DNA from 4 places in the Paenibacillus sp. RC334 genome. Region 1 is predicted to be linked to each of the others. Evidence: riboswitches for the same ligand, from Rfam matches in the RefSeq annotation. Region 1 holds a riboswitch; each other region holds the start of a gene.
What was found. A riboswitch is a leader RNA that binds a small molecule or an ion and turns the genes downstream of it on or off. The one in region 1 is predicted to bind cyclic di-AMP.

Region 1 (7,476 bases):
AGCAAGGGTGGTACGATAACGATTCATTTGTTCTTGGAGGGAGAAAGCGTTAAAATCTTCATACGGGACCAAGGGACGGGCATTCCAGCAGAGATGCTGTCCAAGCTGGGGGAACCTTTTTTCACAAACAAAGAAACAGGTACAGGACTCGGACTTATGGTCAGCCAGCGTATTATACAGAGTCATAAAGGCACACTGGATATTGAAAGCATAGAGGGAGAGGGAACGACAGCCCTTGTGCAGCTTCCAACTGCCGAGCCTGAGCAACTGGACGGGCAGCAGAAGGAAGCGTGACAGTAGAAATGGAGGGTACACAGGTTGCGCATTAACAAGTTTATCAGCGAAACCGGTTTTTGCTCACGCCGGGAGGCGGACAAGCTGGTAGAGAGCGGCCGCGTGACGATTAACGGCGAGGTGGCGGTGCTGGGCAGTCAGGCGGAGGAGGGCGACGATGTCCGTGTGAACGGCAAGCCACTCCGCGAGAAGTCTGGTCACGTATATATTGCTTTGAACAAGCCGGTGGGGATTACAAGCACGACAGAGAGCCACATTCAAGGGAATGTTGTCGACTTTGTGGGGCACTCGCAGCGGATTTTTCCAATCGGACGTCTGGATAAAGATTCGGAGGGTCTTATTTTACTTACCAATGACGGAGATATTGTGAATAAGATTTTACGGGCGGAAGGCAAGCATGAGAAGGAATATATCGTAACGGTGGATCGACCCGTCACACCATCTTTTGTGCAGGGGATGTCCACAGGTGTAAAAATACTCGGTCAGCGGACGCTCCCCTGCGAAGTGACGCGTGTATCTGAGTACGTATTCCGCATCATATTGACGGAAGGGAAAAACCGTCAGATCCGGCGCATGTGTGCTGCCTTCAGCTATGAGGTGAAGAAGCTGCAACGTCTGCGGATTATGAATATTCGATTAGGGTCGCTTCAGAGAGGCGCCTGGCGTGACCTGACAGAGACGGAGAAGCAGGAGCTAGGTGAGATGCTGAATTATACACTCAGCTAAACCTGAGGGCTTCTCACGGCTGATAGATGGCAGGGCAATGGATAGGACAAGAGGCAGAGTGGAATATCACAATGAAAAGGCACCAGCTGCATAAAAAATGCGGCGGTGCCTTTGTCTATATAACATATACATAATCAACCTTCATTCGAGCTTGAGGTAGGACTGATAACTTGTGTGCCGTTCTGATATTTACGTAGTACGGAAATTTCGACACGGCGGTTTTTGGAGCGTCCTTGACCATCCTGATTACTTGCTAGTGGACGATACTCACCATAACCGATGGATACAAATTTGGTTGGATCAAGCTGCGGATTGAGTAGCAAAATGCGCAAGAAATTCAGAGATCGTTTGGCACTCAAATCAAAGTTGGACGGAAACTGACTATTGGAAATCGGCACATTATCTGTATGACCTGATACGATAACATCATAGCCAGGAAACTGCTGGAGCATGCTGGAGATGGACTTGGCCAGCTTTCTCGCTTCCGGCTTTACCTCAGCCTGACCCGATGAAAACAAGGCGTTATCACTAATAGTTATCATGAGCTGGGATTGGTTCAGTTTTGTATTGAGCAGTGGAGTCAGGCCATTATTTTCAATATACTGATCCATTTGCTTTTTGAGCTTTTTCAAATCCTCTTCTTCCCGCTGGGCGAGTTGCTTTTGCAGTTCAGCCGTAGAAGTTGCTTTAGACTTTATAGGTTGTGTTACCTGTTCTTTATTTTTGCCCATATCTGCGGATTGTGACGATGGATTGGCGGCAGAGTGATCCAGTATGCCAGTGCCGCCACTAAAAGCCGCACTCATGGATTGAGCCATAGTTTCAAATTTTTTGGCGTCGAGTGCACTCATCCCGAATAAGACGATGAAAAGAGCTAGCAGAAGGGTCATCAAGTCGGAATAGGGCAACAGCCAGCTTTCGTCGGCATGCTCCTCGTGCGGTTCATGTCTTTTTTTACTCACCGGAATCCCCATCCTTCTTGGTCAGGGTAGCCCGTTCGGTTGGAGTCAGGAATATCGTCAGCTTCTGGCTGATCGCAATGGTGGATATACCTGATTGAATTGAGAGCAGGCCTTCGACCATCATCAATTTAAGCTCCACTTCTTTTTTGGATAACCGTTTCAGCTTATTGGACATTGGATGCCACAGGACATAACCTGTAAAAATACCAAGCAACGTCGCAATAAAGGCTGCCGCGATGGCATGAGACAGCTTGGCCATGTCACTAAGATCGGCCAGAGCGGCAATCAGACCTACGACGGCACCGAGTACCCCGAGCGTTGGAGCGTACATACCAGCCTGAGAGAAAATCAGCGCGCCGGAGCGGTGTCGATCCTCGGTAGCGTTAATGTCCTCCATTAGAACATCTCGCACGAATTCCTGATCATTACCATCAATAATCATACGCATACCACCACGCATAAAGGGATCGTCGATCTCCTCTACCTTGGATTCCAGCGCAAGCAGACCTTCGCGACGGGTAATGGATGCCCATTCGGTAAACGTGCCGATGAGCTCTTTACGGTCCAAAAGCTTTTGTTCCGTGAAAATAACCTTGAACAGCTTCGGAATGCGTTTGATTTCTTCCATCGGGAAGGCCATAAAAATACTTGCTGCCGTTCCGACAAAAATAATCATGTAAGCAGCGGGGTTGTTGACCAAGTTGATCACTGGCGCGCCTTTGAGAATCATCCCGACGACCAATGACACAATCCCGAGTACAAGTCCGATAATGGTTGAAATTTGCATGATACACCTCATCCATGAGAATAGATTTTGAATCCTTTCATGCCGCCGGGGTCGTCCTTGCCCCAGGCACGTCATTACAAGACGGATTATAGTATTTATCGACAAAACTCTCTTTTTTGTTAAGTACGAATTTCCGGTATAATAAGGTGATTATGTAATGAATGGTGGAAGAATTGGAGGAAATGGCATGGGAGTGAAGCACGGACGGGAGTATGAACAAATTTTGAACGATTTGACAGAGGCTGTGGGACGCATTCCAGATAGCTATGAATTTTTCGAAATGGAAGCAGAAGATTGGGACAGACTGGACCCGGCAGGGCGTCAGGAAGTCAATGAAGCGCTGGCTGAAGATCTGTTTTATGCACTGGGTAAAGAGCCCGTTATCGCTGTGGGCAGCGGCGTTGTCATCTATGAACCGGAGCAGCACCGTATCTATGTGCTCATTGGAGATGAGGAGCTGACGTCGGTACCTTTGATTTGAACAGGCCGTTTTATGGATTTATCAACGGGGCCGTGGTAATATGGACACCAATATATCGTAGTTTTGGTCGCATTCAAGCGGCTGAAAGGCTTCCGTATAAACAGGGAGGAGTCGTATCATGCCTTTTACACAAGAAGAGATTGAAGCACATCTGGAGAAGCTGGAGGGCTGGGAACTGGAGGAAGGACGATGGATTGTCCGGAAATATAATTTTTCCAGTTTTATGAAAGGGATTGCATTCGTGGATGAAGTTGCTGCTATATCGGAAGCATTTAATCATCATCCATTTATTACGATTGATTATAAGACCGTGACCCTGCGTTTAACCTCCTGGGATGACGGTGGCATTATGGCCGTGGATATTAAGGAAGCCCAACAATATAATGAAGCTTTTGAGAAAATGCGTAGCAGTCATTGAGCTAATCGTGGTCTGTCGTATGATAAAAGCGCCTTCGATATACAACAATGCAGTTGTATGCCGAAGGCGCTTTTATCATAGAACATGAGGCTGGTGGTCGGGATGATATACCATACAATGAAATGGCTTCTTGCCATCGGGAGTCTGACGTTCATAGGTATCCGTAAGCTCAAATCCGGCTGCCTTGTAAGCCCGGATGGCGCGCCCATTCCAAGTCAGGACCTCCAGATCAATTTCATTCTCAGGGTTGCGTCGTCTGGCTTCCTCGGCAATTGCACGGACAAATTCGGCGCCTCTGCCATGTCCACACAATCCGGGATGCATTCCCAGACCTAGCCGGGTCACGCCAATCATCGGGAAATATTGAGCAAATCCGGTTAGTATGTTCTCGTCATCCAGTACGGCTACATATTGCTCCTGGCGAAGCGAGGGGTTTCCAAATTCGACCTCAAGCGCCTTCATTTGTTCCCAAGGTAACCAGCCGTATATATTGTAGGGTGAATCATAGCGCCACTCACATATCGCAGCCGCCTGCTGCTCGTCCATCGGCACGATTCGGTAGTTAGATATTGAGGCCGGCATGTCTTCCCATCCTCCTTTTACAAGTACTTAAACCATTAACAACAGATTGTAGACAAGTTGCAGGGGATTGGCAAGCGTGTTTATTTCATACCCAAGTCGGGTATACATTCAATAAGAAGGCTTTACTGCTCATATACTCCCCCCCGTCGTGACGGTAAAACCGACGATGTTCGCAAAAACTGAAACCTTTTGAGGTGTCAGTTCGTCAGTAAAAATAACGTTTCTGATGTTGCGGACATAAAAAACCGCAATTCGATTCCGGCCAGAATCAAATTGCGGCTCAGGTTAGCTTGCTGTTCGTTAGTTATTCTACGTTGTCGTCATCAGGAGTTTCAGAAGCTACAGCGTGGTAAGCATCTGTGCTCATAATTCTTTTGGCACCGACATATCGGTTAGCGTAATAATTTTCGTTCAGTGAGCTAACAACTACACCACGTGAAGATGAGGAGTGAGCAAATTTCCCTTCACCCATGAAGATACCTACATGGGAAATGCCTCTACCTGTGGTGTTGAAGAACACCAGGTCTCCAGGTCTCATTTCATCGCGGGATACGGAAGATCCCATTTTGAATTGTGATCCGGATTGATGCGGCAGTTTAATTCCCAGTTTTTGATATACATACATTGTGAAGCCGGAGCAATCGAATCCGTCGAGTGTAGTGCCTCCGCTTCTGTAGCTCGTTCCTTTGGTATCTTGGATGACCTGGTCCATCTTGGAGTCTGCAAATGCACTGCCGCCACCGAATGTAAAAGATGTAAAGGCAATGGCAAGACCCATGGCTGCGATTGTTAGTTTCTTCTTCAAAAAAAAATACCCCTTCCAATGCCTGCGAGGTTAGCTTAAGGATTCGGTAGAAGGTTCCCCTATGACCACTCTGTTGCGAGATCAATTCACCCAAACTGGTTCCCCCGCTTCCTAGGTGCCAGGAATTAGGCTTAACTTAAGATGTGCACCTTGGAGAGCAGTATTCACGATAACGATGTTTTTAAGGTAAAGGTTACAATAAAGATTACAAAGTTGTTACTATCAGTTCACTGCGATTATTGTAACAAAGTTGGCTGGCTTTGGCAAATGTTTCATCGCAAAAAATTACAAAAAAATCTGCTCCCTTTATCGCGGGAACAGATTTTGTTAAGAGTATTCAGTTATGTGCCGTTTACATGGATAGGAGTGGATATAGATAGTTGCCTTTCGACAGCCAGAAATTGCTCAGGAGGAACGGAGTGGGGGTTCAACCTCTGTCGGAGATATCGGTATGCCATAGGCGGTACTGTGAACTGATGTGCCATAGCCTGACCAGACTGGTAACAAAATGATACGTTTGCTGGAGAATGAGTGCCAGCATGCCAGTCCAAATCATCGCCACCGTGCCGAATAGGCCAAGGACAAGCAGCACACCTGCGCCGAGCAGAAGCGAAATACCGATAGCCGGAAGGATTTGGCGAAAGAAGGCGAGCAGCGACGACAGTATGGCGTGACCACCTACGGTGCCTAGCTGCATGTACAGGATGCACTGGCGGATGAACCAGCCATAAGCGATCCAACCGATGGCATAGGGCAGCACATGCAGCAGATAGGCGGGAGATTGCAGCGCCCCGGCTACGATAGGGTAGAGCCTCGGCACCACCCAGAAAGCAGGGAGCAGCAAGAGCCCAAGCTCGATGACGTAATAGATCAGCGATGATAAACCATGACGTTTCATTCCACGGAAAAAAGACAGACTTTGCGGCTCGGTCGCATGGGTGTGCAGACTTTGGTATATTCCCGCCCGGATGAAGGGGGTAATCAGTATACGCAGCACCGTTGCCCCCAGTAGTATCCACAGATACATATGAACCTCCCGGTTGTCTGTCAGGGCAATCTGGCTCTCCATCCAAAACAAGGTCTGCCCCAGTTCATTTTGACCCTGATCAGGGTAGCGCAGTAGTAGGGGAATAACGGCGGATTGTACCACCCGATAGAGAAAAACGCCCCATAGCAGTCGATACAAAAATAGAATGATGACAATATAAAATTGTATGCGCACAAGCGCCCAGCCTTCTTTTATAACGGTACGCATCTATAGACACCTCACCATGACAGACTTCCAAGCAGTGTCTCCAGCAGCTTGGTTACACTTATGCTCCAACGGGTCTGGGTTTTTTCGTTCAGTTCGTCCTTCAGACTGTTATTGATATGCTTGTTCTCCAGCGCAATCGTGTACAGTGGATCAACAATCACATGGGAGACCGGAGATGCACTTTTGAGTCGATAGGTGGTGCTTTTGCCCATGCCGTCCCAAGCCTTGAATATCGTTGTACCGTCCTTGAAGGTAACTTGAACAGGGACCTTGGGATAATCTGCCCCTTTTTTGCTGAGTGTGATGGTTGCTTCGTATCCGTTGGCCAGCTTGCGGTTCGTAATGCGATCCACTGAAAAATCCGCCATCTGGCCGTCGTATACATATTGTTCAAAATAGTGGCTCCACGAACGTCCGGTGACTCTTTCGACGATACGCTGAAAATCCTGTGAGGATGGATGCTTGAATCGGTAGGTCTGGACGTAGGTACGCATAATTCGGTCCATTTTTTTTACGCCGACCTGGCGTTCAATGCCACGCAGCACCAGCTTACCCCGAGAATAGGCATTTTGTGCATATTTAATAGCTGAGCCGTACTTCCAGGACTCACGGTTTAACGGCTGCGGGGAAGATACCTGTCCAGACTGTAACGGCAAGTTGGGGATAAGTCCGTACTCTTGCTCCATGAGCCGTTCCTCTGCATAAGAGGTAAAGCCTTCATCCAGCCATGGTTCCTCGAATTCGTTGTTTGCCACCATTCCATAGAAATATTGATGCCCAATCTCATGAATGACTGTCCGCTCCAGACTATAGCCTGGATTCAGGTTATCAGCCGCTGCAGCCGTAATGAGTGTGGGATATTCCATGCCGCCCGCGCCGCTGCCTGCTTTGGGTGGTACAACGATGGACAGGGTCGAATATGGATAAGGCCCGTACCACTTGCTGTAATAGGAAAGAGCGGCCTTGGCTGCGCTCATATAGCGTCCCTTGAGCTCCTTGTGCGATGGGTCGAGATACAGTTTGATTTTGACACCCGGCACCTCGGCAGAGGAAAATGGCTCTTCTGCGGCTACAAAATTCGGTGAAGCGGCCCATGCAAAGTCGTGCACGTCATCGGCATAGAATTGATATATTTTTTGCCCATTTTGCCGGACTGCTCCACGGGT
Region 2 (7,476 bases), 3.0 Mb from region 1:
GCAAGCGATATATACCTTATGCCGTCGAGGTTTGAGCCTTGCGGGATCAGCCAGTTGCTAGCGCTTCGCTATGGAAGCATCCCGATTGTGCGGGAAACGGGTGGTCTGAACGATACCGTACATGCTTACAACGAGTCTACAAGCGAAGGGAACGGCTTTAGCTTCAAAAATTACAATGCGCATGATATGCTGCATACGATTCGTCGTGCGGTTGATTTTTATCGCCAGCCTGAGCATTGGTCCAAGCTTACGCACACTGCTTTTGCAGGAGAGTACAGCTGGGATGTGTCGGCGGGAGCGTATCTGGATATTTATCGTTCACTGACAGGGAACGAATGAACTAAGTCGACCAAGCAGGAGTGTCTGAACAAGGTAGAACTGACATAGTACAATGGAAAAAGGACATCCCTCAGAAGCCAATAATGGCTGAGGAATGCCCTTTTTGCTGTGATCAGTCGCCTCCGCCTCCACCACAGCTGCTTCCGCATGAGGAACTGCTGCACGAGGAATGGCTGCCGCCGGAATCACCTGAATCGTGGTGAGATGAGCCTCCATCATAGGAGCTATCGTGGGAAGAGTGAGGATGCGAGTGGTTCGTATCCCAGTTCGAGCAACCACTTGCTGAACTACAGCCTGATGAGCTTGCTAATGCCGCACTTCCTGTAGCATCAGGATGCATGTGCAACGCAAACTGATGGGGTTGATACCAGGAATACCATACGACGGCCAGCAGCAGATAATCTATTTGCAAATAGTTGACCTTCGGCAGCCGCTTGCCATCTGGATCATCCACTGCTTCATTCACCCGATTACGCAGATGGTCCATAATCCTCTGAACCGCTTGCTGTGCCTGCTGAGAGATGCCGATGCCCTCCTGCATATTCCAACGGTCGCCTGCTGGCTGCCCGGAAGCTGTCAGCTTGTAATAGTGTGAAAGCTCGTTATTCGGTAATGGATGATTGAAAAAGTCCCCCATAAGCTCGCACTATAGCGGTTCCAGCCAAAGCATTCCACATACAGCCAGTCGAACCATGCCCGTTCATCTGGCATCGGCTGTGAGCCAGCGTGAGGGGCGTGGTGCAGCATGCGACCAAAGAAGGCTTCCGAGAATTGCTGGTATTCCCGCGTAAACATCAGCATTTCGTGCCACAGTTCATCCACATCTGGACTGAACATTGGCACTCGGTTCATAATTGCACATAGCATAAAATAGCGTTTGAGCTCATTCCAGCGCCAATCGTATTCCTGTTCCGTCAGGTGAGGATGAGAATCCATCACACGCCGCCTTACACTATGAGCGTAGGAGGCTGGAATAGATCGTTCCAGAAGCTGCATGAGTTCTATAATCTCCTTATGCCGCCCCTGTTCAAGGGAAGAGGGAGACGGGGAGCTAAGGAAAAATGCATTACGGCGGCGTGTCTTTCGATTTTCCCTGTTCCTTCGGTATAATGCTCGAAAAAAGAACCACAAAATAATGATGTCGACCACAATAAACAACGCCCAAAAGCTGCTCATATGATTCATAATGACTGCTCCTTTCTGGAAAGAAGACGAAATTAAAAATTTGGCGAAATTAAAAATTTAAATTTTGCTTTTCAGCAGAGCGAATTCTTCCTTAATCTGTGTCAGCAACTCAGGATTCGTGATTACATCACATGCGGTCCAGGCCAAAGTTCTGGCGGCTAACAACATTCCTTCCAGCGCCCGGTCCTGCATCGCCAAATCGCGGAATTCAGGTGTATGCAAGGTATGCTTCTCGTCAATAACTTGAATGTACGGATGAATGGCGGGACAGTGCAACGACACATTTCCAATATCCATGGAGCCGTGATCTTCGCCCTCCGTGATGTCCTCCTGCGGAATGCCTGTCAGCACCAGGTTTGCGGTAAAGGCATCGGAAAGCGCACGATTGGTCACCATTTCATCATAAGACGTCTCATAATTTGAGGTTTTCAGACGACACCCGGCTTGTAAGGCCGCTCCTTCGGCAATTTGAATAACGCGGCGAGTCAATGAATTCAGTTCATGCCGTGTAGCAGCCCGTACATAAAATTGGGCAGAGGCATAATCAGGAATGATGTTCGCTGCCTGGCCTCCTTGATTAATAATGCCGTGAATACGTACCGTACTCTTCACCTGCTGGCGGAACGCATTAATGCCGTTGAACGTTTGAATCACCGCGTCCAGCGCGTTAATACCTTCGTGGGGACTGGCAGCGGCGTGAGCGGATTGCCCAAAGAATTCGAATTGTACGGCATCAATCGCCAGCGATTTGCCCGATTTTTCATAACGGTAATAAGGATGCGTCATGAGCGCTATATCGCAATCATCAAATAACCCGGCAGCCGCCATGGGAACCTTGGCTCCGCGTGTTTCCTCGGCAGGTGTGCCGTATACTCGTACTTCTCCACCGATCTCGTCAATGACCGATTTGAGACCGACAGCCGCTCCTGTGCTCATCATACAGATCAAATGGTGTCCGCATGCGTGTCCCAGACCTTTCAGGGCGTCATATTCTGCCAGAAAAGCAATGACCGGACCGGGTTTGGCTGCTTTATAAGTCGCAATGAAAGCCGTTTCGATACCCAGTACAGGGGCCTGAACTTCAAATTCGTGAAAAGCCAATTCCTCTTTTAGACGGGCAGCCGCCAAAAATTCCTCATTCCCCAGCTCCGGGTTTGCGCCAATATATAAAGAAATGTCCTTAAAACGTTGGGCATGCTGCTCAATGGTACGTTGGATCGTATTTTTGTTATTCATGGAAAAACTCCTTTGTAAAAGCTGTAATGTAGGTATTACGTCAGGTATGCTGAAATTGTACTATAACATTCATTGCATAATCATGCATATTCATTTATAATGACACAATCTTATTTATTATAAAGAATTTAAGGAGAGAAAAAAGATTGAAAAAGGCATATCGTTTTACCGCCCTGATTCTGACGGCGGTTATCTTGCTGTTGGCTGGTCTTCCGATGCTTACTGCATACGGGACGGAAGCGAAGACACAGCCAAAACTTGTACTCGGCATGAGTGCCGATTTTCCGCCGTATGAGTTTCATAAAGACATTAACGGTAAGGATACCATTGTAGGCTTTGACGTTGATATTGCAAATGAAATTGCCAAGGATCTTGGCGCGGAGCTGGTTATTGAGGACATGAGCTTTGACTCCTTACTGCCTGCCCTGCAAAGTGGTCGTGTAGACCTGGTACTGTCTGGTATGACACCAACGGATGAACGCAGAAAGAGCATTGATTTTTCGGATGTATACTACCACTCCAAGCAAGTCATTATGGTACGTCCGGAGGATAAGGACAAATATCCGACGATGGCTGCTTTGAAAGGCGAGAAGATCGGCGCACAAAAGGGCAGTATTCAGGAAGAGATTGCTCAAAAAGTGCCCAATGCCTCTGTAACTTCGCTGGATAAAATCTCCGACCTGGTGCTCCAGCTTCGGACACAGCGTATTAACGCTGTCGTAATTGAAGATACAGTTGCTAAAGGATACACGTTGGACGGTACTGTAACGCTCGCCAAGGCGGTACCTGAGGATGAGGGAGCAGAAACAGCTGTAGGTATTCGAAAAGGAAATGCTGAACTGCTGGCATCTGTAAATAAAACGTTGGCTCGCCTGAAAGCAGACGGGTCTATTGAAAAGTTTTCCACGGAAGCGAGTGCACTCTCTGCCGATCGACAGGTTTCATCCAATAACATCGTGGATATATTTTGGAAATATCGCAGCTTTTACGTTACGGGTATCGGCTACACGTTGTTGCTGTCTGCGCTCGGGGTACTGTTCGGATTTATCATTGGTCTGATCATCTCTCTGCTGCGGATGAGTGGTGTGCGTATCATTGAATGGTTGGGTACGGCCTACGTAGAGGTACTACGTGGTACACCTATGCTGGTACAGCTTATGATCATCCATTATGGAGTTGCTTTGACGCTGGGCGTCAATTTTACGCCACTTCAGTCCGGTATTATTACGTTATCTCTGAATAGCTCGGCATATCTGGCTGAAATTTTCCGTGCAGGTATCCAGGCAGTGGACCGTGGTCAGATGGAAGCAGCCCGTTCACTCGGTATGGGACGAGGCAAAGCTATGCGTCACGTCATTTTACCGCAAGCGTTCAAGTCTGTACTGCCTGCGATCGGCAATGAGTTTATTACGATTATTAAAGAGTCCTCCATCATTTCTACCATCGGTATGGTGGATATTATGTATCAGGCCCAAGTCATTAAGAACATCACCTACGAAGGATTAAGTCCGTTCGTCATCGCGGCTGCTATTTATTTTGTAATGACATTCAGCTTGTCGAAGCTGTTGGGTTTATGGGAAAGGAAGTTGAGAGCCAGTGATCACCGTTAAACAACTGCGTAAATCGTTCGGCAAAAATGAAATTTTAAAAGGCATTGATATAGATATTGCCAAAGGCGAGGTTGTTGTCGTCATTGGCCCGAGTGGTTCGGGGAAAAGTACATTTTTACGTTGTATGAATCTGCTGGAGCAGCCGACCGACGGGGAGATTTTGTTTGAGGGCGAGCCGATTACAGCCCGTGGTCATAATATTAATGCGACTCGTGAGAAAATGGGGATGGTGTTCCAGCATTTCAACCTGTTCCCGCACAAAACGGTGCTGCAAAATTTGACGCTTGCGCCGACTCAGGTTAGAGGCCAGTCCGTGAAGGAAGCGGAGAAAATTGCGCTAGAGCTACTGCGCACCGTTGGACTTGAAGACAAAAAGGACACCTATCCCAATCAGCTATCCGGTGGACAGAAGCAGCGGATTGCGATTGCACGCGCCTTGGCGATGCAGCCGCATGTGATGCTCTTCGATGAGCCGACTTCCGCTTTGGACCCTGAAATGGTCGGGGAGGTGCTGGACGTGATGAAGAAGCTGGCTGAGGGTGGCATGACGATGGTCATCGTGACACATGAAATGGGCTTTGCCCGCGAGGTAGGAGACCGCATTATCTTTATGGATAACGGTCAAATTGTGGAGCAAGGTACACCGGAGCAAGTTTTTGGCACTCCAAGCCATGATCGTACCCGGGATTTTCTTGCCAAGGTTTTGTAAGAAATGAGCTTATAAAGGCTATGAAGTAAGCCCTCCGCGGTGGAAGTTTGACGGGAGGGCTTTTTCTTTTTTTGTCATCCTCGTTCAGATTTTTGTAACTGATTTCGATTTCATGATGACAAAATTGTAACAGATGTAGTATGATGTTCAGGGTTCCCAACATTTTCATGCAGATAAGGTTACAAAATTGTGATATTATGCAGTGAGCCAAAACTTACCGGGGCAGCAGACAGCTACGACAGACGCTGAATGCGGGACCCAAAACCATGGGAAGTGCGGGGGACGTAACAACGGCAGTAACTTCTGATCCGTCTTCATACGAATGGATGGAAGGTTGCCTAGGGGTGAATTGCACAAAAGCATAGGGCTTCTCCTGAGTCCGAATCCGACAGCTAACTTCGCAGGCATAACAGAGGAGGTACATATCTTTTGAAACATCTGAAACGTATTGGAAAAACAATGAAATTTGCGGTGCTGGCAGCAGCCATTGCAGGATTGGCGCAGACAGCCGGGGTAGCCGACGCCGCTTCGCTTCATACCGCCAAGGAAGGTGATACCTTCTTTTTACTTGCTCAACGTTACGGGGTATCTGTAGAAGATCTGCAAAAGGAGAACCCGGATGTTGCCGCCAGCAATATATATGCAGGAGTGCAAATTAAGGTGCCGGACGAGAACAAGTTAAAGGCCGCTTCGGATTCGAAGCCTCAGCTTCTTTCCGAGAAAGCGCCAGCAGGTGACGGTCAACAGGTTGAAGCATGGGGCAAAACATTTAACTACAGCAAAGTAGTTGACGTGAAGGCCACAGCGTATTCCGCAGCAGCCAGTGAAAATGGAAAATGGGGAGCGGTGGACTATTTCGGAAATCCGCTTAAGCTCGGTACGATTGCGGTAGACCCCAACGTAATTCCGTTGGGTACGAAAGTGTTGGTTACAGGCTATTCCCACCCGGGGCTGCCCGATCAATCTTTTGTAGCGGTAGCACGCGATAAGGGCAGCGCCATCACGGGTAAACGGATTGATATTTTCATTCCAGGCAGCCCATCTTTTGTGAGTGACTTTGGTTTTCAGAATGTGAAGCTGTATGTCATTGATAAATAGACTTATGTAAGCAAATGAATTAAGTGAACATAATATATATTATGTAAACTATAATCTGTGATCTATAATCAAATAGCTTAATCGCAGGTTCAGATTCATATATGGGTCTTGTCGATTAATAAAGGGCTGTCTTGACGAGCAGAATGCATCTGCTGGTAAGACAGCCCTTTTTACTGTTATTTCCGCTCCGAGGTGTGAAGTAGCCGGGGAACCGTGACAAATTTGTAGCCCTTGGCTTTCAGCGACTGAATGAGACCCGGCAGGGATTGAACAGTGCCTTTCAGATTGGAACTTTGACCTCCACCTGCGTGCATTAAAATGATGGAGCCTGGTCCGGTAGCCGGGATCACATTACGCTGAATTTGTGTTTTACTGAGTCCCTTCCAATCGAGGGAGTCTACGTTCCAATTGACAATCATGTAGCCGTGTCGACGCGCCCACTGGATCTGAGGCTCCGTAATTTCACCATAGGGCGGGCGGATCAGCTTGGGTCGAAAGCCGACAGTGGCCTCCAAAATATGTTCTGTTTTCTTAATCTGGTTGCGAAAGCGTTCCGGTGAAGCCTTCCTAAAATCCGGATGGGTATAGGAATGGTTGCCCAAGGCATGGCCTTCACGTACGATACGGCGAATCATGCCCGGGTGTTTTTCCGCACGGTGACCGACAATAAAGAAGGTGGCTTTGATCCCATTCGCGTGCAAAATGTCCAGAACCTGCGGCGTATACCGGGAATCGGGCACGTCATCAAAAGTCAGGGCAATTTGCTGCGTATGCGGGCCGCACATTTTAAAAATATCCGCATGTTTTTTCCGAAGCATGGCTAATGTGGGAGTGGCTCGTTCTCTGCTCTTATGTGCTGAAGAAACAACAGTCGCTTCCTTGGAATGAGTCGTTCCGATATCGGGAGGCGCGTCCGCGTGAACGGGAAAACTCGAAAATGCTAGTAACAGTGCCATCATTGGAAATATTCCCCTGTACGGCATATGTATCCCCCTTTCCGTGCAGTGGTACCTTCTGTTGCTTTCATTTATTATGTACCTGACATGTTGAAATTATGCTGCTGAACAGGTTAGACTATTGAGTGGTTGAGTGGAAATGCCCTGTGTAACGGATGTAAGTGAAGATCACGAAGCTAAACGCACATATTCTATTAAACCTGAGCGAAACAGCAGCATTTTCGCAACTTTTAGCCTTTTAATGGATTCGGTATCCAGTGATAGCTGGTGTATAATGGGGTTGCAATTCATATTGTAGAGACATGGAATTAAAGGAAGGATGGATCAATGTGACCGACTTGTT
Region 3 (7,476 bases), 100 kb from region 1:
ATGACACCTCGTCTTCTCCGACTCATGCATACGCCTCCTTCGGCAGTGGAATAAGGAAGATCATTCCCGCCTTAGTATGCGCAAAGACGCGATGCTTCATCCTGCCCCATATATACAAAACGGCCCCGTCATTTGGAATGACGAAGCCGCCGTTAAACCTGCAAAGCCGGTATAGATTACATAAAATCAATTAAGGTGTGTCAAAACATTCGACACTTGTATGGGAGTCGGGATCATAGACGGTAACTTCCACCGACTCGGTAAGAATGTCAGCATAGCTGTAGGAGACACGTTTGAACGTTTGTTGCTCCTGATCCAGCTTGACGATAAAAACAGAAGGGTACGTTTCTTCCAAGACACCAGTTCGTTCGACGGTCTTACGGCGTCCGCCGTTAGCCCGCAGCAAAATTTTTTGCCCTACATGTGCGTCGAGACTGCGTTTGATTTCCAACAGCGTATTTTTAGCCATTGCCTAACGACCACCTCTTTCCTTGTCCATTATAACGAATTTTAGAGACAATGTCAAATCAAGCTAAATATTATATCAACCCGAAAAATAAGTTGTCAATTTAATTTTTTGCGAACAGGAATAATGCGTATAAAAATGCCAAAAAGCCCCTGTGCCCAGAGGCTTTTTATCCAGATAAATCCTATTTAACAGGTTCAAACCTTAGATTGCAGAAGGCGTTACTTTAAGAGTCGACAAATTTTCCAGCTTCGGCAGACCGATACGATAGCTTCCCCGGGTTTCGATACCACCCACTCCACGGCTGCCACTGATCGTCTGATGAAACAAGTCGCCCATGTTGACTGTATCACGGATCGACGTAAAGGCAGCCTTGGCAGCCACATATACCGGGTCCAGCGCGTGAATCAGGATACGCCCTGGTGAGCTGGCAAAGTTCGCTCCTGCACGCAGCAGCGCTTCAAAATGGGACTGACACGCTCCCGCCACAATCGTCAATGAATCCAGATGACGTTCATATTGTCTCGCTACCTGGATCGCCGCCACAAAATTTTGCGAATTTTTATAGCTTTTCAGGCTATATAAATCATAAGGCTGCGGCTGCTTCAATACCCCGTCATGTCCGGTAATGACTACGATATCCGGGCGAATACGGGGAAGCAGCCGATACAACGTGTCGGCCATAGCTGATTCGTGAACATGATGTCCCTCTGCAGGAACGCGAAGCTGCTCATATAAGCTGAGACATTTTTTCAAATAGCCGGGGTCCCCATCCAGATGAAGTACCTTGCCGGGCATTTCAAAATACGTCGACTCCACCGGATCACTCCACTCCCCGATCAAAGCCGCCTGACTGCGGGCTGCTTGCTTCTGCCGTGCCTGCTGCAACAGATTGAGAGACTCATCCGCCTTAATATGGGCCTGCCGTGTCTTCCCGCTAATCTGGTCTGCAGGCACCTTGACCAGATCGTTCACAGGGGAATCGGCAAGCAGCCGAAATTCCGTCCCTTTAATGATCGCTTTATCCCGCTGGATGTCCTCAACGCGAAACGTGACATCTCCGCCATACGATTTTCGAACGACCAAGTCTCCTAAAATCATCACACTGTATCACCCCTCCCATATCGTATGGGTGAATGCACAGTTTGGTTCCTTATCATGCTCAGGAGCTAATACAAACCAGCCACAACCGTGTAAAGCGCAACCAGAGACTCTCTGACTGCTGCTAAGCGATAGCTCTTGCGTCAGATCAGGAAATCCCGGCTTCCAGCAACACAGCGCTCAGACGCGCAAATTCCTCGATACTCAGCGTCTCGCCCCGACGGGAAGGCTCTATGCCTGCCTGAAGCAACAGCGGCTCCAGCGTGTCCCTGTTCTCTTTGGTAAAGAAGCGGCTTTTCAGGTTATTCGAAATGGTCTTGCGACGTTGGGCAAATGAAGCATGTACGACTTCGAAGAAATGCTGCTCGTCCACCACCTCTACCGGAGGCACTTCCCGCACACGCAAACGGATGACCGCCGATTCTACATTCGGCTGGGGAATAAATACCGTATTCGGTACGATGCAGACCAATTCGGGTTCGCTGTAATATTGCACTGCAATACTCAAACTGCCGTAATCTTTCGTCCCAGGAGACGCAGCCATACGCTCAGCCACTTCCTTTTGGATCATGACGACGATATTCTCCAGAGGGAGCTTGTCCTCCAGCAGCCTCATCAGAATCGGTGTAGTGACGTAGTACGGCAGATTAGCGACGACGCTCACTTTACTAACCCCGGCAAAATCGGAAGCGAACACCTCTCGCAAATCCAGCTTTAGCACATCCCCATGGCGTACCTTCACATGCTCATAAGGGGCCAGCACCTCTTCGAGAATAGGCAGGAGCCGCTGGTCAATTTCCACAGCAGTAACTACCTTGGCCGTTTGCGCCAGCTTCTCAGTCAAAGCGCCAATCCCCGGACCGATCTCAAGTGCGCCCTTCGTTTCGTCCAATCCCGCAGCATTCACGATCTTGTTCAGAATATTTTGATCAATCAGAAAATTTTGTCCCAAACTCTTTTTGAACGAAAACCCGTGCCGCTGAATAATTTCCTTCGTGCGCCGTGGTGTTGCTATATCTTGAATCCCTGTCATACGGATATCACAATCCTTCACTTTCAATTTGTGCCAGCGCACCGGCAAATTCCTCACGGCTGATCTGGAACACAGCGAGCCGTTTATGTAGCTGCTTACCGTTACAGTAACCAATGCCCAGCACATTACCCAAAGTCATACGTCGTGCAGCAGCATTCGGGTGGGTGATAAGTCCGGCGTCAATCAGGTCCGCCCAATCAATTAGCGGATCGGCCCCTTCCACCGTCGTATGCACCCGTGCGAGAGCATGTCTGATCGCTTCAGGCGAGGCATTCTCCACGCCAATATCCCCTTTACGCGTCGCTTCTGCCTCTGGTATAAAGGCCTGCTTGCAGCCGGGCACCTTGGAGGCAATAATTTTGCGGATACGCTCCCCTGCATGATCGGGATCGGTCAAAATAATGACACCCCGCCGCTCCTGCGCCAGCGCAATTTTGCGCAGCGTCATTTTATTAATGGCGGAGCCGCCCGTTTCTATCGTATCCGCTTCGACAGCACGGCGAATAGCCACCGTATCATCCCGACCCTCTACCACGATCACTTCCTTGATCATTTGCGTTTCCCTCCACTGCTACACAGTCAGCTATATTCATCTTTCCCAGCTTTTGAAAACAAAATAAGAAGAGGGTATCCTCTTCTTAGCATGCATAACTATGATGTTAATACTATCGCATTGCCCTAAACATATACAACACGTTTTTAGTTCATTTCAGGCTTCACTGGTCCAATCACATATACGGTTTTACCGTGCTTCCGACCAAACTGATTGGCTTGACTCAAACTCTCATAATACACATCGATTTTGTGGCCTTTAATTGCGCCACCGGTATCCTCCGCACGGCGGAAGCCCACCCCTTCAATATACACCCACCAGCCGATTGGAATCACACTCGGATCGACAGCGATGGTGCGTCCTTCCGTGACACGCGTGCCGGATGCGGTACGTGTACCGATACCTGGCTCCTGTGACGAATACGCCGTCATGGAGACGTTTTGTAATACTTTGTTATATTTAAAATTCACACCTGCTTTACGGACAGCATTGTCCGAACTAACCCGTGTTGCCTTAACGGCATCTTCAGGACCGACGGAAGCAGCCAGAACGACCGGCTTTTTCTTCGTTCCTACCGCAATCACCTTATCCACACGATTCTGCGCGACTTCCTTGTTTACCAGCTGCTTGGATACCAATTTTCCGTCATGGTATACCTTTTGAACATGCTGGACCACAACACCCGTTTTACCGCTTTGGATGACCCGATTATCGCCTTTATAGAGACTTGGATCGGCCGTTTTGATGACCTGATAAGGTACCTGTTGCTTCTGTTCGACCTGCTGTTTCTTCACACGGATGATTTTTATGTCCATGTTAGACGAAACAGAAGCATCCAGAGCAGGATAAACTTTATCATTTGACGATAATTTATAGCCCGAGGTGCGAATGGCACCCTCTACTGTATTTTCTGTTGTGTACAATTTTTTCGTCTCATTGGCTAAGGATACTTTGACCTGATTGGCACGTTTGATGACTACGCGATCCCCATCCTGTACTGCTCCGTTCAGCGGCATCGAAACCGTATCATGCGGCTGAAGTGAAATAGAATGCTCTTTGAGCAAATCTTGGAGCTGGGATTGTCGGGTTTCTACCGCAGATGCCTTACCATCGATGACAAAAAAAACCTGTTTTTTAGATTCAGTGTACACCAGAATTGAAATCATAATCGTTAGTGCGATTAGAAAAATAGCAACCAAAGCAGCCTGGCGCACATTTTCTTGCTTCCAACGCAATACGTAAGACATGCTGGATGAGCGTGACTCATGGGTCTCCTCTTTTTGGAAAATGCCCATTTCCTCCGTCCTCCTTACATAGCCCGCCGTCTGGAGTAAGACATAGTTGAGATTGACGTGACTATAACAGATTTTCTACAAGACAAGCCCGTAATGCGACTGTCCTGCACCATGTACCCGTCTTCGCGGCATGCTGTCCTCCCCTGTTTAATCACAGTATGATGACAGATTTTCTTTTATTCACAACAAAAAAAGCCAGAGAAAGAGACTAGAGAGCTCTTTCGTGGCTTCCGGCATGTGCGAATATGCGGAAAAATCATGCACGAGATGGCTTCTCTCTTGTTACGCTTACGGGGTTAGCTGTCGGGTTCGGACGTAGAGAGACGCCCTAGCTTGGGTCAACCGCTCATGGCGGTCGCCTTCACATTCACCCCGAAGACCCAGAAAGAAATCGAAATACGGCCCCTCCACCTGTTCAATCCCATCCGGGAAAGGATTTCGGTCGAGCCGGCTGGCGGAAGAGACGCTCCCTTCTTGCCATACGCCGGACGTACTGTAAGCCATATCGGTTCCCCCGTTCCCTGTAAAAGGGACTCAGCGAGACTGGTTCATGAAATGAGCTGTTGATGTTTACACTCAAACAACAATTCACTGAAAAGATGATATCCTGTTTCTATGCATGTTGTAAAGCAGGTTTCAAGTACATTTTTCAAAATATTCGGTTAAAATATTGTAATATTCTTGAGTTTCCTGCAACAAATTCATGATTAGCTTCGTCTATCTCTTTATTTTGATCGATTTCTTCACTTTTTCACTTAATGTCAAATCGTTCCAAGGCATTTTGGGTCGTTATTGACACTAATTCCTCCACCGTAATTCCCTTGATTTGGGCAGCCGCCTCTGCGACCAGTCCCACGTGTGCGGACTCATTTCGCTTCCCGCGGAACGGATGAGGCGTTAGGTAGGGAGCGTCCGTTTCAATGAGCAGACGGTCCAGCGGCACCTGTGCGAGTACCTCCTTTGGCTGCTTGGCATTTTTGAACGTTATTGGCCCGCCAAAAGAGAGGTGAAAGCCCATATCCAGCACCATTTTAGCCGTCTCCCAGCTTCCGGAAAAGGAATGCATGACTCCGCCAACCTCACTCGCTTTTTCTTCACGCAAAATCTTAACAATATCTTCATGCGCATCCCGGTTATGGATGACAATTGGCATGTTCAGCTCACGAGCCAGTCCAATCTGGTTGCGTAGCACCCGATGCTGTACATCCTTCGGTGATGTGTCCCAATAATAATCCAGACCAATCTCCCCGATCGCCACGACTTTCTTATGACTGCATAACGATACAATCCATTCCATATCTCCCTCCTGCATCGTAATCGCATCCTGTGGGTGCCATCCAATCGCCGCATAAATAAAATCATACGTCTCAGCTAATTTCATCGTGGATGGAATCGTCTCACGATTAAATCCGATATTAATCATGCGGGTTACTCCCGCTTCGACAGCACGTGCTATAACTTCTTCCCGATCTTCGTCAAATTGCGGCGCATCCAGATGGGTATGAGTGTCAAATAAATTCAAAATTCATGTCCCCTTATTTACTTTTATTGGCATACATTTGTCTATTGTTTGACAAAATAATTCCTTATTTCGGCAGGAAGCTTGTCCTTTACCCCATCCAATTTGTTTTGGGGATAGTACATGTGATATTTACCCCGGTGAATACCGCTAATGGAGCGCACAATTTCCGATACTTCGGAAATTTCTCTCACTTCTCCTTTACGTCCAAGCAGTAAAATCTGGTTGTCCGTCGAGCCACCCTGCCGAAACACATCATAAGGAAGATCCGTCGGAAAATCAATTTCCAGATCATATTCGGGATGCAAACCAACCTGCTTCAGCGCTGTCCGAATGTCGTCAATGGTATCTGTATCCATATTTTCAATCTCTACATATTTATACAGCTTGCGATCCATAAAACGGGCGCTCAAATCACTTAAAATCTCGTCCTTTTCCTGTTTCCACTGACTGAATACTGTCTGAATCAAAGACTCGTCGAGCATCAAATATTGTTCCACCGTAAGCTCCCCCCGAAAGAGATCCGGCAACGGTTCCAGCAGAAAACTAAACTCATATCCGTTTCTAAACAGCTCCTTCGCCCGCTTGAAAATCTTACGCAATAAAATTTCCGAGCTGCGCGTTACAGGATGAAAATAAATTTGCCAATACATCTGATAGCGTGACATCAGATAATCCTCTACCGCATGCATACCTGACTCCTTCACAACAATTCTTCCATTATGAGGACGCAGCAGCCGTAAAATACGATCCAGATCAATGGTGCCATAATTGACCCCCGTCGAGTGGGCATCCCGCAGCAAATAATCCATACGGTCCGCATCCAATGGGCTTGTGATCAGGTTAACGAGAATTGGCTTGTCATACGTTTTGGCAATGACCGCAGCCACCTTCGCCGGAAGCTCCTCATCGACTTGCCTCAGCACAGCGTTAATCTCCGTATTCCCCAATACAATCCGGCATGTCCAATCCTCGTGGTTCATATGAAAGGCTTCTTCTATAGAATGGGAAAACGGGCCATGCCCCACATCGTGCAACAAAGCCGCACACAGCGCGACTAAACCTTCTTCCTTCGGCCAATCCGAAAATTCGCCGCGTTCAAATTGGGAAATAATACGCCGTGTAATCTCGTACACACCTAGCGAATGCGAAAAACGGCTATGCTCCGCTCCATGAAAAGTAAGATAAGATGTACCCAACTGCCGAATGCGGCGCAAGCGTTGGAACTCTGGAGTATTGATCAAACGCCATATCACTGTATCCTGAACATGGATATAGTTATGTACCGGGTCCTTAAAAACTTTTTCTTCACTGAGTGGCTGGTGCAAGATATCAGCTCCTTTAATATTCTGAATAATGGATTAAGATACAATAAAATCCTAAACGATCTCCTTCATTCGACATCGCTTGTCGTAATATGTCGAATTATAGCTTTTCGACATTTCCAAATCGACAAATGGCTAAAATCATCAATAAAATAAGGTAATACACACGCATCATGCTCTTTAT
Region 4 (7,476 bases), 1.3 Mb from region 1:
CGGTCCGCTCGATTTCCCATTACATTTGTCGCCTAATAACTTTCAGGCATTACTGTTGCTGCGAGAAGTGCGTTTGTCTACGGTATCTGATTTGTCCAAACTACTTAATGTCTCACGCCCGAACATGACTCCTCTGCTGGACAAGCTGGTGGAGCTTGGGTTGGCTGACCGCCAGTCGTGTGACTCGGATCGCAGAGTCGTGAACGTGGCGATTACAGAAGAAGGCGATGCTTTTTGTGAACAGGTATTTCATACCTTTTCCAATAAAATTCAAGAGAGACTGGTGCTTCTGCCAGAAGAAGATTTATCACACTTGAGTGAAACTTTGAACGAATTGAAGCAGATTCTACTTAAAATTGACAACTATAATTTGTAATGGGTGTACACGAGCTGACTGAGGGCCGCCATTTTCTTCGGAAAATAGGCGGTTTTTGTTGCATATTGTGGTATAATGAAAGCCAACATACATAATTCGGCAATTTTGGCACACGTGATCTTTGAAATGGGAACAGGGGACATGATATGGTTATTTGAGAGTCTGCTGGGGAGGAAGGAACTTCTATGCAATCTATTTACCAACGTATTGAAGAACTTATCAAGGAACGTGGAATGACAAAAAAAGCGTTCTGCGAGCAGTTGGGTATTAGTACAGGGAACTTTGGGGACTGGAAAAGAGGAAAAACGACGCCAGGCACGAATAAGCTCATTGAAATCGCTTCGTTTTTTAATGCCAGTCTGGATTGGATCATGTTGGGGCGCAATGTGCAGGGTGAGGCGCTGAGGGAGTCGAGAGACCCTTATTTTTTTGGAGTTTCAGGGCAACTGGATTGCCAGGGGGAATCGCTTAGCGAGGTGGAAAAGGATTTTATACTTGAGTATATTGAATTTACCCGCTTTCGTAAAGAGAAAAGGCAGGAAGGTTCCACTACGGAATAATCGGGTGCGGAATATTAAAGTAATGATAACCGAATAAGTATGGTTGAAATTTTGGGAATAGTTCAAGAAAAAGTTAGGGTGTCGGAGGGGATAATTTTGGGAGACCAAACGATTTATCAGCGAATTGAAGCCTTGATTAAGGATCGGGGAATGACGAAGAAGGCGTTTTGTGAAAAGCTCAAAATCAGCTCGGGTAATCTTGGAGACTGGAGAAGAGGTAAAACAACGCCGGGAACGATGCATTTAATCCAGATTTCGGACTTTTTTAATGTATCGCTGGATTGGTTAATGAAAGGCGTCAAACCGGGTGAGGGTGTACTTCAGGAGCAGAAGGCTGCTTATTTTTTTGGAGTGATGGGGCCATTGAATTGCCAGGCAGAGGATCTGGATACAGAAGAACAGAATTTCATATTAGAATATGTGGAATTTGCGAAATATCGTAAGCAAAAAGGTGAGAATGACAAAACACAGCCTGAATGATCTTCTCGCTAAAGATCACTCAGGTTGAAAACCCGTAAAACGGACCGACGGGTTCGATTGACGAGTTTATTTGGGTTGCCGATGTTATAGCGTGCCGCATGCTTGGGGGACGCTCACATCGTTGGTTTCAGAGTGGTGATGCCTCCTTATAATCGTTATCGTCGATGTTGAGGATTGCAGCAACTTGTTTTCTGTACCTTTGTGCTTTGCGGGTGCCGTGAATCAGATTGGACAAGCGTGAAGGCGGGATGTTATGCGTTTCACAAAATGTTTTCTGATCCAGCCGAAGTTCGACAAGCCTTTGTTTGATGGCCCACCCTAAGGAGGTGACAGGCATTTTGTTGTTCAAGTGAAATCGCCCCTTACGGATTCTTGCGGAATAATTGGTGTGTTATAATAATCATCAGTAAACATGTTAGAATTAACCATCTAAAACTATGATACACGTTTATACGTGTTTTTACAATCTAAAATACGTAATTCAGATAAAAATATAACTTAATTAAGTGATGGATGTCTGGATAATCCATCTGGAGCCTGTTAATTGTGCGAAATTGCAGTTGTATTCTGGATAAAAAGAGCACTCTGCCACTGGAAAAAGTGGTGGGAGTGCTTTTGTCGTTGGTACTGGATTGGTGAAAACAGGCATCAGGGGGATGCTGTAGGCGTATAATGGGGCCGGACAAAGGAATCAGTGAATTTCACCCGCGCTGGTGGTTGCTGCTCATATAGGGTGGCTGAGCAATGTAGGAGCTGGACCAATGCCTATGCAGAAGGCCACGCTGAAATGCGGTTGGCTCAGACTCTGGGGTGTTGAATTGTTTCCATGCGGTTAGAAGCTCGTTGGTCATTCGCTGAATAACAGGATTCTTTTCCTCATAAGGGGGATTAAGCAGCTTGGAAGCATCTTCGACACAGAAGGACACTGCTGCGGCAAGGTAGCCGTGAATGGTCTGCTCTACATCATTTCCAAGGGAAACGTTAATCCAACTATGAACGGTTGCAAGTGTACCAATCGCATTGTATTGGATGAGTGTAGCTTCGAGTTGGTCGAATTCAAGCCAAGGGTACAAGGCTTTGGCGAGCTTAAGCAGGCGTTGGCCGGATAGGCGTGACTCTTTCACGTGTTGTAGGGAAGAGCGCTGGGCGTGCAGCATTTTATCAATGAGGGCGATACGCCAACCATCATTTTGCTGAACGGCAATATAAAGGCTTTTGATAGCCATGCCATCGAGGGATGTGAACTGAGGAAGCAGATCAGTGCGTGCATAGTGTTCCAGGTCTTGTAAACAGGTTAAGCGGCCATTGCGAAACAGCTCCTCCAGCCCGTAGGAACGAGTGAAGCCACCGACAGGCAGGGAAGGGTCCAACAGCAATGCGTAGTTCAGCAAACGATTGCCTTTGTGCAATGCGGTTCGCCTCCTTGGAGTAGAATGTTTATGTTATATTAAATGACTTTAAAAATGAATTCAGAAAAAATTTAGAGATATTATGTAATATATATTTACACTCATAGTGTTGATATGTCAAATTAAATATTTTTATAGCTTTTATATGTTAGATTATTTGACATAAAAATAATTATTGTATTTATGTTTACAAATAGAATGCAAGGGAGTATAATAAATCTGTTGCCTCAAAACATTAGAATTTGCGGTCGTGGTGGAATGGCAGACACGCTATCTTGAGGGGGTAGTGGGCGTACGCCCGTGGAGGTTCGAGTCCTCTCGACCGCATTACATGCAAGACACAGTTAAAAAAGCATCCTGACACGTTTTTGACGTGATTGGCTGCTTTTTTTGTTATATAAGCCGAACTAAAATATCCCTTTTTCCTAGCCACAGGAGCAGCCGTTTGGATTGGCTGCTTGTGAACAGGGATGGACCTGTCAGCTTTGTTGCAAGAGCTTCTCGATATCCCCCGCCAATTTATCCGGAGTTGTCTGTGGGGCATAGCGCTTAAATACGTTACCTTCGCGTGTAATCAAAAATTTAGTAAAATTCCATTTGATTGCTTTGGAGCCTAATACGCCCGGAGCTGTTTGGGTGAGGTAGCGGAATAAAGGGTGCGCCTGATCGCCATTGACATCTATTTTGGCAAACATCGGAAATGTAACTCCATAGTTGATCTGGCAAAACTCCGAAATTTCCTCGCTGGAACCCGGCTCTTGCTTGGCAAACTGGTTGCTGGGAAACCCTAAGATTTCAAGACCCCGCTCATGGTATTGGTCATATAGCTCTTGTAGCGCCTTGTATTGGGGGGTTAGCCCGCATTTGCTGGCTGTATTCACGATGAGCAGTACTTTTCCTTCGTATGTGGACAACGGAATTTCTTTCCCTTGCAGGGTTTGTGCATCATGTTCATAAACGGTCATGGTTTTCCTCCTAATTTGATATTCTACAATTAAATTGTAAGCAATTTAACGAAGAGTTGCAAGTCTATAAATAGATGTAATGCGCCGTCTGCTGCTGTAAAATCGTATTTTGTCCAAAACGGCAAATGGCACTGCAAATGGGGCAAATAGCGGTGTTTCTCATGGTAAAAACAGGTTCAATCGGCGTTTATCAGGTACATACAGCACTTTTCCTTTCTCTTTTACAAAAAAAGGACAAAAAATGCTCCCCATACGCCAATATTGACATGCCTCTTCATTTTCGAAAAGGGATGAAAAACCGAGATTGAAGGAGCTGGGAGAAGGATATTTGTGTTGTAAGCGCTATTATTAATCTTTTATGCTCCAAAGACCGATTTATAACCCCGCAGGTGAGCTTTACAGTGTTCCTTGCGCGGGTGTATGATTCAAGACGTAATTTCAAATTAAGTGAATGAAGCAGCAACGAATTGTCTATAGCGCTGAATTTTGCAGTTGCAAAAGCGGGGGAACCAAACGAGATCTATGCGGCTTTTAAAGGGCCGAGTGTCTCAAGGGGTGAATTTTCTGGCCAAGTGTCAGAAATAGGGCGACTCTCACGTCCGAATCCGACAGCTAACCTCGTAAGCGTACAGGGAGAGGCAACAAACCGCCGTGTGCAGCCATGGTTTATTTTATCATGGTTACGTAAGAAGCCGGAGGAAAGCCTTTTTCCTTTGGCTTCTTTTTGTTGTCTTTTTATACCGGGAGAGGAGCTACTGATGGAAGGTCGGCTAATCATTGTCACTGCACCGAATGAAACGGGCAGAAATTTTGTGAAATTGCTTATGTTCAAAAAACTGGCGTTTGCGGTTCTTACGAATAGCGCTCAGGAGGAACGACAGCTCAAAAAAATGGGTGTGGAGCATATTGTGCGCATCAATACGATGCAAGCGGGGAAATGGAATTTTCCCAAAAAAGAAATTGGCTGCGTGTATTTGTTCGAGAACAGCTTGAATCTGACGTGCCGTTTTCTGCAAATATGCCGGCCGCTGACATCAGATTCGATCTATGTCATTACACACGGCTGTAATCCTCAAGGGATTTATCGAGGTTTGGGAGCGGACCATGTGATCTACACTTTGAATGGAGAGGTGGGTTTCCTGCTGAACGGATAGTCGCTTACGATATGGCTAATATAAATTAAAATTTTCAAAGTAATTGTATGTTGATTTTACGAGGGTGTAAGAATAACGATCTGAGGACAGATACGGGAGGGTATGAACATGATGGATATATACATGCTGCTCGTGATGGCTGCGAGTTATGGAGTGATACTGCTGTTTGTACGCTGGTGTGATGCACAGACCTCCAAAGGAGGGCGAAAAGGATGATGGTTGTGCTTACGCTTACGGCTATTGTGTTTGTGTATTTAATCTACGCACTCCTGAATCCTGAAAAGTTCTAATCAGCTAAACAGGATCAAGCGGGCGGGGAACAGCAGATCATGGATGAAGCATCAGAGGCAGCGGGCTTTCGCAAACGTGTGCAACGCCTGGTGCTACGAACCCGTCTGTTATTCCAAACGCAGGAGCATTTTGGAGGAGGGAATAGATGATGGAGCTGCTGCAAATTGGAATTGTGATTGTGATATTGCTGCTCTTGGTGAAACCAGTGGGCACCTATATGTATCATGTATTCTCAAATGAACCGAATCGGACGGACCGAGTGTTTGGCGGGACGGAGAAGCTGATTTACAAGGTTATAGGATTGAAAAAGCTGGAGAGCATGCGTTGGACCACGTATGTGATGAGCTTTATCGCTACGAATGTCGTGCTTGTGGCGATCAGCTATGTGCTACTGCGCTTGCAGGGACTGCTCCCCGGTAATCCGGCTGGAAACGACAATATGGAAGCGTCACTGGCTTTTAATACAGTGATCAGCTTTATGACCAATACGAATCTCCAGCATTACAGCGGAGAAAGTGGACTTACGTATATGACGCAGATGGCGTTCGTTACGATGATGATGTTTACTTCGGCTGCTTCCGGTTTTGCGGTTGCTGCGGCTTTTATGAGAGGATTGACGCGGCGCGGTGAAGGAATGGGCAACTTTTTTCAGGATTTTATCAAAGCAATTATACGGATTTTTCTTCCGTTGGCCTTTGTGCTTACGCTGGTGCTGGTCGGACTGAAAGTACCGCAGACGCTTCAGCCTACGGCGGATATCACGACGATGAGTGGAACACAGCAACAGATTGCCTTGGGACCCGTTGCTTCGATGGAATCGATCAAGCACTTGGGGACGAACGGGGGGCGGTTTCGATGGGGCCAACTCGGCGCATCCTTTTGAAAATCCAAGTCCCTGGACGAATGTGCTGGAAATTTTGGCGATGTGGGTGATGCCAGCTTCTCTGCCGTATACCTTTGGGCTGTTCGCTCGTAATCGCAAGCAGGGGTGGATTATTTTTAGCTCCATGATGGTACTGTTTCTCGTATTCCTATCTATTACGTACGTGTCAGAGAAAACGGGTAATCCGCTGATTCAGGCACTGGGGGTGGATGCTTCTCAGGGAAGCATGGAAGGGAAAGAGGTCCGCTTCGGCATCGGACAATCGGCACTGTTCACGGCGGTAACGACGGCGGCTACGACAGGTTCGGTCAATAATATGCACGATACACTGACCCCGCTGGGCGGTATGGCTGCTTTGGGTGAAATGATGCTGAACGTCATTTTCGGCGGTAAGGGTGTCGGGCTGATGAATATGCTGATGTACGCGATTCTGGGTGTATTTATATGTGGATTGATGGTCGGCAGGACCCCGGAATTTATGGGCAGGAAGATTGAAGGCAAGGAAATGAAGCTGATCGCAATTGCCATTTTGGTACATCCGTTTCTCATTTTGGTGCCGACTGCGCTCGCTTTTATGAGTCATTGGGGATACGATGCGGTCACAAACCCCGGATATCACGGGTTGACTCAGGTGTTATATGAATATGCGTCATCTGCGGCTAATAACGGTTCGGGATTTGAGGGGCTTGCGGATAACAACGTATTCTGGAACGCGACAACGGGTATCGTTATGTTCTTCGGACGATATGTATCGATTGTTGCACTGTTAGCTGTAGCAGCTTCATTGAATGCCAAAGCACCGACTCCAGTGACGACAGGCACACTTCGTACGGACAACAAGCTGTTTGGGGCGATTCTGATCGGGGTTGTGCTGCTGATTGGTGCGTTGACCTTCTTGCCCGTCATCGTATTGGGGCCTGTGGCTGAATTTTTGACCATGTGAAGAAGATGAACATGAAGAAGAAATTGAGAATGGATGAACGGGGTGCTTGATCATGAAGGAACAACGCAAACGCATGCTGGATAAAAGCATCTTGAAGCATGCGATCAAGGATAGCTTTATGAAATTAAATCCGATGATCATGATGAAAAATCCTGTCATGTTCGTCGTGGAGATCGGCACTTTGGTTGTGTTGCTGATGCTGCTGTTTCCCGGTTATTTTGGAACGGGTAATGAAATGGGCTTTAACCTGGCTGTTTTTATCATCCTGTTGTTCACGTTGCTCTTTGCTAACTTTGCTGAAGCGCTCGCAGAGGGTCGGGGTAAAGCACAAGCTGCCTCTTTGAAAAAATCCAAGCAGGACACACAAGCTAACAAGCTTGTCGGGGATGAGATTCAGGTGGTCAGCTCAACCGAG

Region 2: it holds a riboswitch for cyclic di-AMP, as region 1 does, so the genes downstream of both, QMK20_RS13705 (3D domain-containing protein) here and QMK20_RS00115 (C40 family peptidase) in region 1, are expected to answer to the same signal.
Region 3: it holds a riboswitch for cyclic di-AMP, as region 1 does, so the genes downstream of both, QMK20_RS27020 (resuscitation-promoting factor) here and QMK20_RS00115 (C40 family peptidase) in region 1, are expected to answer to the same signal.
Region 4: it holds a riboswitch for cyclic di-AMP, as region 1 does, so the genes downstream of both, QMK20_RS06485 (hypothetical protein) here and QMK20_RS00115 (C40 family peptidase) in region 1, are expected to answer to the same signal.

Annotation. Positions count from the first base shown of each region.
Region 1 is NZ_CP125370.1:17,719-25,194, forward strand. It holds gene QMK20_RS00080 (PAS domain S-box protein) at 1-294, shown strand, start outside; gene rluF (23S rRNA pseudouridine(2604) synthase RluF) at 319-1,020, shown strand; gene motB (flagellar motor protein MotB) at 1,155-1,982, opposite strand; gene motA (flagellar motor stator protein MotA) at 1,975-2,769, opposite strand; gene QMK20_RS00100 (hypothetical protein) at 2,957-3,250, shown strand; gene QMK20_RS00105 (4a-hydroxytetrahydrobiopterin dehydratase) at 3,369-3,668, shown strand; gene QMK20_RS00110 (GNAT family N-acetyltransferase) at 3,744-4,250, opposite strand; gene QMK20_RS00115 (C40 family peptidase) at 4,555-5,055, opposite strand; cyclic di-AMP (ydaO/yuaA leader) riboswitch at 5,060-5,197, opposite strand; gene QMK20_RS00120 (hypothetical protein) at 5,483-6,310, opposite strand; gene QMK20_RS00125 (M1 family metallopeptidase) at 6,322-7,476, opposite strand, start outside.
Region 2 is NZ_CP125370.1:2,992,548-3,000,023, reverse strand. It holds gene glgA (glycogen synthase GlgA) at 1-339, shown strand, start outside; gene QMK20_RS13730 (hypothetical protein) at 452-880, opposite strand; gene QMK20_RS13725 (glycine-rich domain-containing protein) at 916-1,524, opposite strand; gene QMK20_RS13720 (M20 family metallopeptidase) at 1,582-2,760, opposite strand; gene QMK20_RS13715 (ABC transporter substrate-binding protein/permease) at 2,907-4,370, shown strand; gene QMK20_RS13710 (amino acid ABC transporter ATP-binding protein) at 4,357-5,079, shown strand; cyclic di-AMP (ydaO/yuaA leader) riboswitch at 5,326-5,501, shown strand; gene QMK20_RS13705 (3D domain-containing protein) at 5,509-6,177, shown strand; gene QMK20_RS13700 (polysaccharide deacetylase family protein) at 6,354-7,160, opposite strand; gene QMK20_RS13695 (NADH:flavin oxidoreductase/NADH oxidase) at 7,463-7,476, shown strand, end outside.
Region 3 is NZ_CP125370.1:5,894,663-5,902,138, reverse strand. It holds gene QMK20_RS27045 (small, acid-soluble spore protein, alpha/beta type) at 1-26, opposite strand, end outside; gene veg (biofilm formation stimulator Veg) at 191-469, opposite strand; gene yabG (sporulation peptidase YabG) at 671-1,567, opposite strand; gene rsmA (16S rRNA (adenine(1518)-N(6)/adenine(1519)-N(6))-dimethyltransferase RsmA) at 1,716-2,600, opposite strand; gene rnmV (ribonuclease M5) at 2,608-3,153, opposite strand; gene QMK20_RS27020 (resuscitation-promoting factor) at 3,300-4,448, opposite strand; cyclic di-AMP (ydaO/yuaA leader) riboswitch at 4,718-4,998, opposite strand; gene QMK20_RS27015 (TatD family hydrolase) at 5,200-5,970, opposite strand; gene QMK20_RS27010 (HD domain-containing protein) at 6,012-7,295, opposite strand.
Region 4 is NZ_CP125370.1:1,360,790-1,368,265, forward strand. It holds gene QMK20_RS06450 (MarR family winged helix-turn-helix transcriptional regulator) at 1-376, shown strand, start outside; gene QMK20_RS06455 (helix-turn-helix domain-containing protein) at 562-936, shown strand; gene QMK20_RS06460 (helix-turn-helix domain-containing protein) at 1,033-1,416, shown strand; gene QMK20_RS06465 (XRE family transcriptional regulator) at 1,544-1,765, opposite strand; gene QMK20_RS06470 (urease accessory protein UreF) at 2,118-2,807, opposite strand; tRNA gene QMK20_RS06475 (tRNA-Leu) at 3,070-3,152, shown strand; gene QMK20_RS06480 (glutathione peroxidase) at 3,305-3,790, opposite strand; cyclic di-AMP (ydaO/yuaA leader) riboswitch at 4,258-4,433, shown strand; gene QMK20_RS06485 (hypothetical protein) at 4,549-4,944, shown strand; gene kdpF (K(+)-transporting ATPase subunit F) at 5,160-5,234, shown strand; partial or broken gene kdpA (potassium-transporting ATPase subunit KdpA) at 5,384-7,061, shown strand; gene kdpB (potassium-transporting ATPase subunit KdpB) at 7,114-7,476, shown strand, end outside.